DNA from 4 places in the Streptomyces sp. NPDC048018 genome. Region 3 is predicted to be linked to each of the others. Evidence: riboswitches for the same ligand, from Rfam matches in the RefSeq annotation. Region 3 holds a riboswitch; each other region holds the start of a gene.
What was found. Region 3 has a riboswitch for cyclic di-AMP ahead of ACGF1Z_RS23250 (M23 family metallopeptidase). Riboswitches for the same ligand answer to the same signal wherever they lie in the genome.
Positions count from the first base shown of each region.

Region 1: it holds a riboswitch for cyclic di-AMP, as region 3 does, so the genes downstream of both, ACGF1Z_RS26355 (M23 family metallopeptidase) here and ACGF1Z_RS23250 (M23 family metallopeptidase) in region 3, are expected to answer to the same signal.
Region 2: it holds a riboswitch for cyclic di-AMP, as region 3 does, so the genes downstream of both, ACGF1Z_RS02600 (transglycosylase SLT domain-containing protein) here and ACGF1Z_RS23250 (M23 family metallopeptidase) in region 3, are expected to answer to the same signal.
Region 4: it holds a riboswitch for cyclic di-AMP, as region 3 does, so the genes downstream of both, ACGF1Z_RS15215 (C40 family peptidase) here and ACGF1Z_RS23250 (M23 family metallopeptidase) in region 3, are expected to answer to the same signal.

Region 1 covers NZ_JBIDBK010000007.1:118,853-121,040, forward strand. Annotated here, with positions in the region: gene ACGF1Z_RS26350 (M16 family metallopeptidase) at 1-742, shown strand, start outside; cyclic di-AMP (ydaO/yuaA leader) riboswitch at 946-1,111, shown strand; gene ACGF1Z_RS26355 (M23 family metallopeptidase) at 1,124-1,894, shown strand; gene ACGF1Z_RS26360 (GntR family transcriptional regulator) at 2,053-2,188, shown strand, end outside.
Region 2 covers NZ_JBIDBK010000001.1:569,517-571,704, reverse strand. Annotated here, with positions in the region: gene ACGF1Z_RS02605 (MMPL family transporter) at 1-471, shown strand, start outside; cyclic di-AMP (ydaO/yuaA leader) riboswitch at 823-979, shown strand; gene ACGF1Z_RS02600 (transglycosylase SLT domain-containing protein) at 984-1,784, shown strand; gene ACGF1Z_RS02595 (aldo/keto reductase) at 1,860-2,188, opposite strand, start outside.
Region 3 covers NZ_JBIDBK010000005.1:712,560-714,747, reverse strand. Annotated here, with positions in the region: gene ACGF1Z_RS23255 (aldo/keto reductase) at 1-252, opposite strand, end outside; gene ACGF1Z_RS23250 (M23 family metallopeptidase) at 331-1,398, opposite strand; cyclic di-AMP (ydaO/yuaA leader) riboswitch at 1,410-1,555, opposite strand; gene ACGF1Z_RS23245 (PP2C family protein-serine/threonine phosphatase) at 1,768-2,188, opposite strand, start outside.
Region 4 covers NZ_JBIDBK010000003.1:891,442-893,629, forward strand. Annotated here, with positions in the region: gene ACGF1Z_RS15205 (ATP-dependent Clp protease proteolytic subunit) at 1-344, shown strand, start outside; gene ACGF1Z_RS15210 (hypothetical protein) at 351-656, shown strand; cyclic di-AMP (ydaO/yuaA leader) riboswitch at 972-1,169, shown strand; gene ACGF1Z_RS15215 (C40 family peptidase) at 1,173-1,649, shown strand; gene ACGF1Z_RS15220 (ATP-binding protein) at 1,941-2,188, opposite strand, start outside.

The sequences.
Region 1 (2,188 bases), on a different contig from region 3:
CGACCTCACCGGCGTCGAGCTCGACAAGGTGCTCGACGAGACCCTGGGCGGCTGGACGGGTGCCCCGGCGGCGCCGCGCCCGATGCCGCCCATCACCGCCGACGACACCGGCCGGGTCGTCATCGTGGACCGCCCGGGTGCCGTCCAGACGCAGCTGCTCATCGGCCGCGTCGGCGCCGACCGGCACGACCGTGTGTGGCCGGCCCAGGTGCTCGGCACGTACTGCCTCGGCGGCACCCTCACCTCCCGTCTGGACCGCGTCCTGCGCGAGGAGAAGGGCTACACCTACGGGGTGCGTGCCTTCGGCCAGGTGCTGCGCTCCGACGGCGAGGGCCACGGCGCCTCGATGCTCGCCATCAGCGGCTCCGTCGACACCCCCAACACCGGTCCGGCACTTGGCGACCTGTGGAAGGTGCTGCGCACGCTCGCCGCCGAGGGCCTGACGGACGCCGAGCGCGACGTCGCCGTGCAGAACCTCGTGGGCGTCGCCCCGCTCAAGTACGAGACGGCCGCCTCCGTCGCGGGCACCCTGGCCGACCAGGTCGAGCAGCACCTCCCGGACGACTTCCAGGCGCAGTTGTACGCGCGTCTCGCCGAGACGGGCACCGTGGAGGCGACCGCCGCGGTGGTCAACGCCTTCCCGGTGGACCGCCTCGTCACCGTCCTGGTCGGGGACGCTTCGCAGATCGAGGAGCCGGTGCGCGCCCTGGGCATCGGTGAAGTGAGGGTCGTCACCGGCTGACTGAGCCGCCGTCACGCACGGAGGAGGACCCCGGCGACCTGGTTCGCCGGGGTCCTCCCCTTTGTCCGTATTGATGGTTGCTGTTGCTGAATGACCTGTGGCATGCCTTACAAAAACGCGGCTCTGTTTGGTGATTGACAGAAGATCGGCCTAGCGTCGGTCCGGCTGTCCGGCCACATGCACGACGCCGCACCCGCGGCAACGGACAGTCATCGCCGAGTCCCCCTGAGGCGCGAGCCTGGGGAGCCGGGGACCCACACGCAGTCCCTGGGGTGAATCGGACGCCTTCGCGCCACGCGGAGGGGCCCGTAGGAGACCTTCCTGCTCCGAACCCGTCAGCTAACCCGGTAGGCGAGAGGGAAGGAAAGGATCAGCCACTACATGGCGTTCACCCGTGCCACCGGGAAGCATCGTGGTCCGAGCCGTCTGGCGCGCCGTGGCGCGGGCGTCGCCGGCGTGGCGACCATCGCCACCGCAGGCGTCATCGGCACCCTCGCCTCCCCGGCGCTCGCCGCCGACACGGAGCAGCCCTCCGTCGAGGACACCGGCCTCACCCAGGTGATCACCGAGGAGTCCCTCGCCCAGCGGGTCGACGCCCAGGCCGCCGCGCAGGAGAAGGAGGCCTACGAGGCCGCCGCCCGCGCCAGGGCCGCCGCCGAGGCGAAGCGCAAGGCCGAGGCCCGCGCCAAGGAGATCCGGGCCGCCAAGGAGCGCGCCGCCCGCGAGGCCGAGCGCAAGCGCCTGGCGTCCTTCCAGCTCCCCGTCTCCGGCTCCTACGTGAGCACCGGCTACAAGACCGGCGGCTCGCTCTGGTCCTCCGGCAGCCACACCGGCATCGACTTCCACGCCGCCTACGGCACCACGGTCGTCTCCGTCGGCTCCGGCACCGTCGTCGAGGCCGGCTGGGGCGGCGCGTACGGCAACAACATCGTGATCCGGATGAACGACGGCACGTACACGCAGTACGGGCACCTCTCCGCGATCCAGGTCTCCGTCGGCCAGAAGGTCACCCCGGGCGAGCGGATCGGCATCTCCGGCTCCTCCGGCAACTCCACCGGCCCGCACCTCCACTTCGAGGCCCGCACCGGCGCCGACTACGGCACGGACATCAACCCGCTCAGCTACCTCCGCTCCCGCGGCGTGGACGTCTGACGGTCGCCTCCCGCGCAAAAGCCCCGGCTCGCAGCGAGCCGGGGCTTTTTTGCGTCCCTTTCCATCGGGCGGCATCGGAAATTCCGGCGTCCTGCAATAGAGTCGCCGGACAGGCGCCGCTCGATCTGGATTCGCGCGGACAAAAGCGGAGGTCGGACATGCGCATTCCCGCGCACTCGGTATGCACGGCGATCCGGGACGACATCGTCTCCGGGGTGTACGCGCGGGGAGCCAGACTGACCGAGGAACAGCTCGCCCGCCGTTACGGCGTCTCCCGTGTCCCGGTCCGCGAGG
Region 2 (2,188 bases), on a different contig from region 3:
TGGGGCGGCCCCTCCCTCGGTGTCTCCGGCAAGGTGCCCATCGAGAGCTATGTGCCGATGATGATGTTCGCCATCGTCTTCGGCCTGAGCATGGACTACGAGATCTTCCTGCTGTCCCGGGTGCGCGAGGCGTGGCTGCGCACCGGCGACGCCGAGGCGAGCGTCGCCCATGCCCTGGAGATCACCGCGAGGGTCATCACCTGCGCCGCGCTGATCATGGTGAGCGTCTTCGCCGCCTTCATCGTGTCCGACAACATCGTGATCAAGATGCTCGGCCTGGGCCTCGCGGTCAGCGTCCTCATCGACGCCACCATCGTCCGGCTGCTGCTCGTCCCCGCCGTGATGACCCTGCTGGGCGCCCGTGCCTGGTGGACCCCGCGCTGGCTGGACCGCATCCTCCCGCACCTCGACACCGAGGGGGAGGCGGCACTGCAGCAGGACGAGGAGCCGGGCCGCGAGCCGGCCCGGTGACCCGTAACGTACCCATTCGGACAAAGAGGTAGATGTCCCGCTATTGAGCTCCAATGCCGGAATGCTCAAGGAATTCCGGCATTGGAGCTTTTCTGTGCCCGAAGCGCGCAAAGGCGGGAGTGCGTGATGTGGGTCACGGCCTTTCCAGCCGGGAGAATCCTGTCGTGACGTCAGATCCGAGTCCCGGGGGAGTCGTTGGCGCGGTGATGGTGAAAGAGGGGGAATGATCCTTTCCCTTTCCCCGAATGATCCATTTGCTTTGATGAATTCCCGTCTTGTTTTCGCCGGAAGAATTCGCTTACGGTCACCCGGCAACCGGACGGAAACGCCGAATCCTGCCACCGCCCGGGTACCGCATACACGACCACTTCAGGCAGGAGCGGGGGACCCAGGTTCTCCGCCGCCCCCGGACTCCGGGAGCGGCTCGGGGTGAAGCCGTGCCTCAGGCACGGCCGGGCATCTCCTGCCCGAACCCGACAGCTCACCTCGCAGGCGGAGGAGAGGACCCCGCCATGCGTGGACACGCCAAGCACCGCCGTTCCAAGAAGTTCCCGCTCACCCGTGGCATCGCCGCCGTCGGCATCACCGGCAGCGCCGCCCTGGCCCTGCCGCTGGCCGGCGCGACGACCGCCGGGGCGGTCACTCCGCAGGCGGTACACACCGTCGCAGTCGAAAAGGCGACGGCCCGTGTCGCGCAGGTGACGAAGGCTCCCGGAACCGTGCGGTATTCGGTCGTCGCGGGTGACTCCCTTTCCAAGATCGCCCGGAAGTACGCGGTAAAGGGCGGCTGGAAGAAGGTCTACCAGGACAACCGGACCGCCGTCGGTGCCGACCCGGCCCTCATCCGCCCCGGCATGCGGCTGACCGTCGACGCGCGGGGCGCGGCCCTGTCGGGCGTGAAGCCCGCGGCGGCCCGGACCCCGGCGACGGCGAGCGCCGCGAGCGCGGGTGCCGTGGTACAGGCCGTGGCCCCGGCGAAGGCGACCTCGTACCCGGACAACCTCGACGGATGGATCCGTGAGGCGCTCGACATCATGGCCGCGAAGGGCATCCCCGGCAGCTACGACGGCATTCACCGCAACATCATGCGCGAGTCGTCGGGCAACCCGCTGGCCATCAACAACTGGGACTCCAACGCCGTCGCCGGCACCCCCTCCAAGGGTCTGCTGCAGGTGATCGACCCGACCTTCCAGGCCTACCACGTCGAGGGCACGGCCAACGACCCGTACGACCCGGTCGCCAACATCGCGGCGGCCTGCAACTACGCGGCCGACCGCTACGGCTCCATCGACAACGTCTTCGGCGCCTACTGACGCCCGCGGACGCGCGTGGACGTGCTCCCGCACCCGGCCGCCTCGGCCGGGTGCGGGAGCTCCGTCGTTCCGTTCTCAGTTCAGGGTGTCCGGGTCGGGGCCGGTGCGCAGCCCCCGGTCGAGCGTGGCGACGGCCGTCATCTCGTCCGCGGAGAGGGCGAAGTCGAACACGTCGATGTTCTCGCGGATGCGCGCCGGGGTGACGGACTTGGGGATCACGACGTTGCCGAGCTGGAGGTGCCAGCGCAGCACGACCTGGGCGGTGCTCCGGCCGTACCGGGCGGCGATCTCCCGCAGCGCCGGCTCCCTCAGGACCGCGCCCTGGGCGAGCGGGCTCCAGGCCTCGGTGACGATCGAGTGGCGGGCGTGCAGCTCGCGGAGCTCGCGCTGCTGCAGTCCGGGGT
Region 3 (2,188 bases):
GACGACGTCGGAGCGGTTGCCGCGGGAGGCGAGCCAGCGGCCGATGACGGTCTCGGACTCACCGCCCTCGTTGCCCTCGGCCCACTGCGAGTAGACGTCGGCGGTGTCGACGAAGTTGCCGCCCGCGGCGGCGTAGGCGTCGAGGACGGCGAAGGACTGCGCCTCGTCGGCGGTCCAGCCGAAGACGTTGCCACCGAGGGAGAGCGGGAAGACGTGCAGGTCGGAACGGCCAAGACGGCGAAGAGAAGTCATGGGGTGGTCAACGGTCCGCACCGTCGGGCCTATTCCTGGCCACCGGGACCCGCGGGACGGGTCCCGCGGGGACGGACGTCAGATGCTCAGGCCCTTGGAGCGGAGCCAGCCCGCCGGGTCGATGCCGTCGCCGGACGGGGTGTGGACCTCCAGGTGGAGGTGCGGGCCGGTGACGTTGCCGGTGGCGCCGACGCGGCCGATGGTCTCGCCGGTGCCGACGGACTGGCCGACGCCGACCGTCATCGAGGACAGATGGCAGTACCAGATCTCGGTGCCGTCCTCGAGCTCCAGGACGATGCGGTAGCCGTACGCGCCGGACCAGCCGGCCGACTTCACGGTGGCGCCGTGGACGGCCTTGACCGGGGTGCCGGTGGGAGCAGCGAAGTCCAGGCCGGTGTGGTAGCCGGAGGACCACATCGAGCCGGCCTCGCCGTAGGTCGAGGTGATCGTGTAGGAGGAGGTGGGCAGCGAGAAGCCGGCGGCCAGCTTGGCCAGGCGCTCCGCCTCCGCCTTGCGCGCGGCCTCCTCGGCGGCCTTCTTCTCGGCCTCGGCGGCCGCCTTCTCCGCCGCGTCCGCCTTGGCCGCGGCCTCCGCGGCGGCCTTCTCGGCGGCCTCCTTCTCCGCCGCCGCCTTCTCCGCGGCGTCGGCGGCGGCCTGCTGCTGCTCGGCCTGCTGGAGGATGCGGGCGCGCAGGGTCTCGCCGGCGTCGGCCTGCGTCCGGGTCTGTGCGCCGGTGCCGGAGGCCGTGGCGTCGGTGGTGGTGTAGGTGAGCGCGGTGAGCGGCTGGGTGGTGTTGCCGACCGCGCCGCCCGTGTCGCTCTTGTCGTGGCCGATCAGCTCGCCGACGCCGGGGAGCTCGGAGGCGTCGGGCAGGTCGACGTCCGGCAGGGCTATGGAGACCGGGGGCTTCTGCTGGGCGGTGGCCAGGCCGCCGGCACCGACAGCGGCGATGACGCCGACGCCGAGGACGGTGGAGGAGCGGGCGAAGTTGGAGCGCTGCTTGACGACGCGGTGCCGTCCGCCGGACCGGCGGTCCCGCAGGGAGTCCTCCGTCGGGTTCCATTCCTCGCCGCCCGCGGCGCCCGCCGCACCGGCGGAGTCGAAGTAGTCGAAGGGGGCTTGAGGAGCGGGGGTGTCGGACGCCACGGAGGCGCTCTCCTTTCCTTCCTTTCGCCTACCGGGTTAGCTGACGGGTTCGGAGCAGGAAGGTCTCCTACGGGCGTGCCGCATGGGTGCGGTGGGGCCCGATTCACCCCAAGTGGTGGTTCCCCGGTTCCCTTGCGGGATTCGGCGCGTGCGCACGGTGCCGCCTCTTGCGGCGGCTGGGACGACCGCGCTGCGTTATCGAACGTTAATAGACCCGGCCACTCGATTCCAAGCCGTCCCTCTTGATCATTCACTGAATTAGGAGGGAATCGCCCGACTTGAGCTCCACTCAGATACGCGCCGGTAACGAGCCCCGTTTCTGACGTTACGTCAATGGTTATCGGAGGGACACCCTGCGACTACGAGCGGTCACCGAGCCCCCGGATCCCCCGCCGGCACGACCGGCATCGTCCGCCGCCGCTCCGGCTGACCGGCCGCCGGACGGCTCACCGCGAGCAGCGCCATGTCGTCCGTCGCGCCCCCGCCGGTGTGCCGGCGCACGTCCGCCACGAGCGCGTCGAGCAGTTCCTCCGGCCCCGGGAAGAGCCGCCCCGCGAGCCGCTCCCCCGGGTCGTAGAAGACCCCGTCCGCGTCCCGCGCCTCCGAGAGCCCGTCCGTGTAGAACAGCAGCGTCGAGCCCGGCGGATAGGACGCCTCGTCGGCCCGGTCCGGCCACGCGGCGAGCTCCCCCATCCCCAGCGGCAGCGCGGCATCGCTCGGCCGCAGCAGCTCGACCCCGCCGTCCTCGCGCAGCAGGAGCGGCTCGGGGTGGCCGCGGTTGACCACCCGT
Region 4 (2,188 bases), on a different contig from region 3:
GCCTGGGCCAGGCGGTCGGCCCCGCCGCGGTGCTGCTCACGGCCGGCTCGCCGGGGCGCCGGCTCGCCCTGCCGGGGGCCAGGATCGTCCTCCAGCAGCCCACGCTCGACGAGCCGTTGCACGGACAGCCCAGCGATCTCGACATCCACGCGCGGGAATTGCTGCGTCAGCGCGCGCTGGTGGCCGGACTGCTCGCGGAGCACACCGGGCAGGATCTCGACCGGATCGACGCCGACATCGACCGGACCACCGTGCTCGACGCGGCGGGGGCCGTGACGTACGGGCTGGTGGACCACGTGGTGAAGAGCCGTCGCTCGTCCGCGGGCACCGTCGGCGAGAGGTGAGACCCGATGGTCCCGGAGTTGCCGCCGCTGCCCGCGCTGACCCGCGCCGAGGGTGAGTTCGTGGACGCGTACCTCGAAGTCGTCGACCTCCTCGGAAGGATCAATCCATCCAGGACATCGCATACCTATGGGGCCCTGAGGGCCGCTCAGGCCCTGGTCGGGCGCGCGACGGCACTCCGGGACGCCGTGACGCTCATGCATGTGCGAGGCGAGAGCGAGGTCCACGCGGCCACATTGGCGCGTGCGCTAAGGGTGTTGGACGGAGAGCGGCGCTCAGGGCGCGTCACCGTCCCCGAAGAGTCGTCGAGTTGACAGTGCGGCGTGTCGTGTCGAGGTCCACTCGGGGCACACGAGCCGCAGAATCGCTCCCCCGTTCGGCGTAGTCGACGAATCGACATAGAGCTCAGGCGAGTTGCGCAACAGGTCTACACATTTAGCGGAATCGGGCATTCCATCGCTGGTGAACGGCTCGTCGGGCAAACCTCCGAAGATCACGAAACCTGACTGTCCACTCGAATGGATCAGTCGTGAGGAGCCTCACATATCGCTGTTTCAGCTCGGATTTCTACCCGACTGTGAGTCAAGATCCCTGTCGACGACAAGCCCCCGCCACCCGAGGCGGGGCGGTCCGGGCGGACGCCGAGTCCTGCCGCTGTCCCGGACGTCTGGTCGACAGGAGTGGATCGGCAGGAGTGGAGGACCCGAGCAACACGGGACGTGCCCGCAAGGGTGACGTCCCTCGGGGTGAAGCCGCAGCCGCGGCCGGGCATCTTCGCCTGCCCGAACCCGACAGGTCATCCTTCACAGGCGGCTGACGAAGGGTTGCGCATGACTGCGCAGATTCATGTCCCGTCCCTGCTGTCCCGGGCCGGAGCCGTCTCGGCTCTCACCCTCGCCGCCGTCGGCGGCACGCTGCTCGCCCCAGGAGCGGCGCCGGAGGCCCAGGCCGCGAGCTCGTACGCCAACACGGCTCTGGGCATCGCCGCCTCGAAGAAGGGATCGCCTTACAAGTACGGGGCCGCTGGGCCCAGCAGGTTCGACTGCTCGGGCCTCACGCTCTACTCGTACAAGAAGGCGGGCAAGACACTGCCCCGCACCGCGCAGCAGCAGTACAACAAGACGCGTCACATCACGGCGTCCAGCCGCCAGAAGGGGGACCTCGTCTTCTTCCATTCCGGCGGAAGGGTCTACCACGTCGGAATCTACGCGGGTAACAACAAGATCTGGCACTCCCCGAAGACCGGCTCCTGGGTGAAGCTCGACCGGATCTGGACGTCGAAGGTGCTGTACGGCCGCGTCCGCTGACCAGCGGACCCCGCCGTCCCGCGCCCCGCGAAGGGCCGCCACGCGAGGGCGCCGCGGGCCGCCCCACCCGGCGCCCGTCCCCCGGCCGCCCCGCGCCCCCCGTCCCCGGGGTCGCGGGGACGGCGCCGCCCTCCGCGGGGCCGGCCCCGGGAGACCGGTCGGCCCCGCCCCCGCGGAGGGCGGCGCCGGTCGGATGGCCGACCGGGCCGCCGGGCGGTACGGTCGCCCCATACGGGCCCGGTGCGACGCCGACCGGGCGGAGCGGGCTCGCCGCGGCGGGCCGGAGCCGCTCTACCGGGGCGTCAGCGCCACGGCCGTCCAGGGCAGTCGGATCCAGACCGTCTTGCCGCCCTCGGGCGTCGGCTCGACCGAGAGGCGGCCGCCCGCCTCCGCGGCGAGCCAGCGGATGATGACCATGCCGCGCCCGTTGTCCTGCTGGACGGCTGCCGGGAGGCGCCGGGGCCAGCGCGGATGGCTGTCGGTCACGCCGATGTGCAGCTGCTCGTCGCGTTCGAGGCGGAGGTCGACCGTGAAGGTGG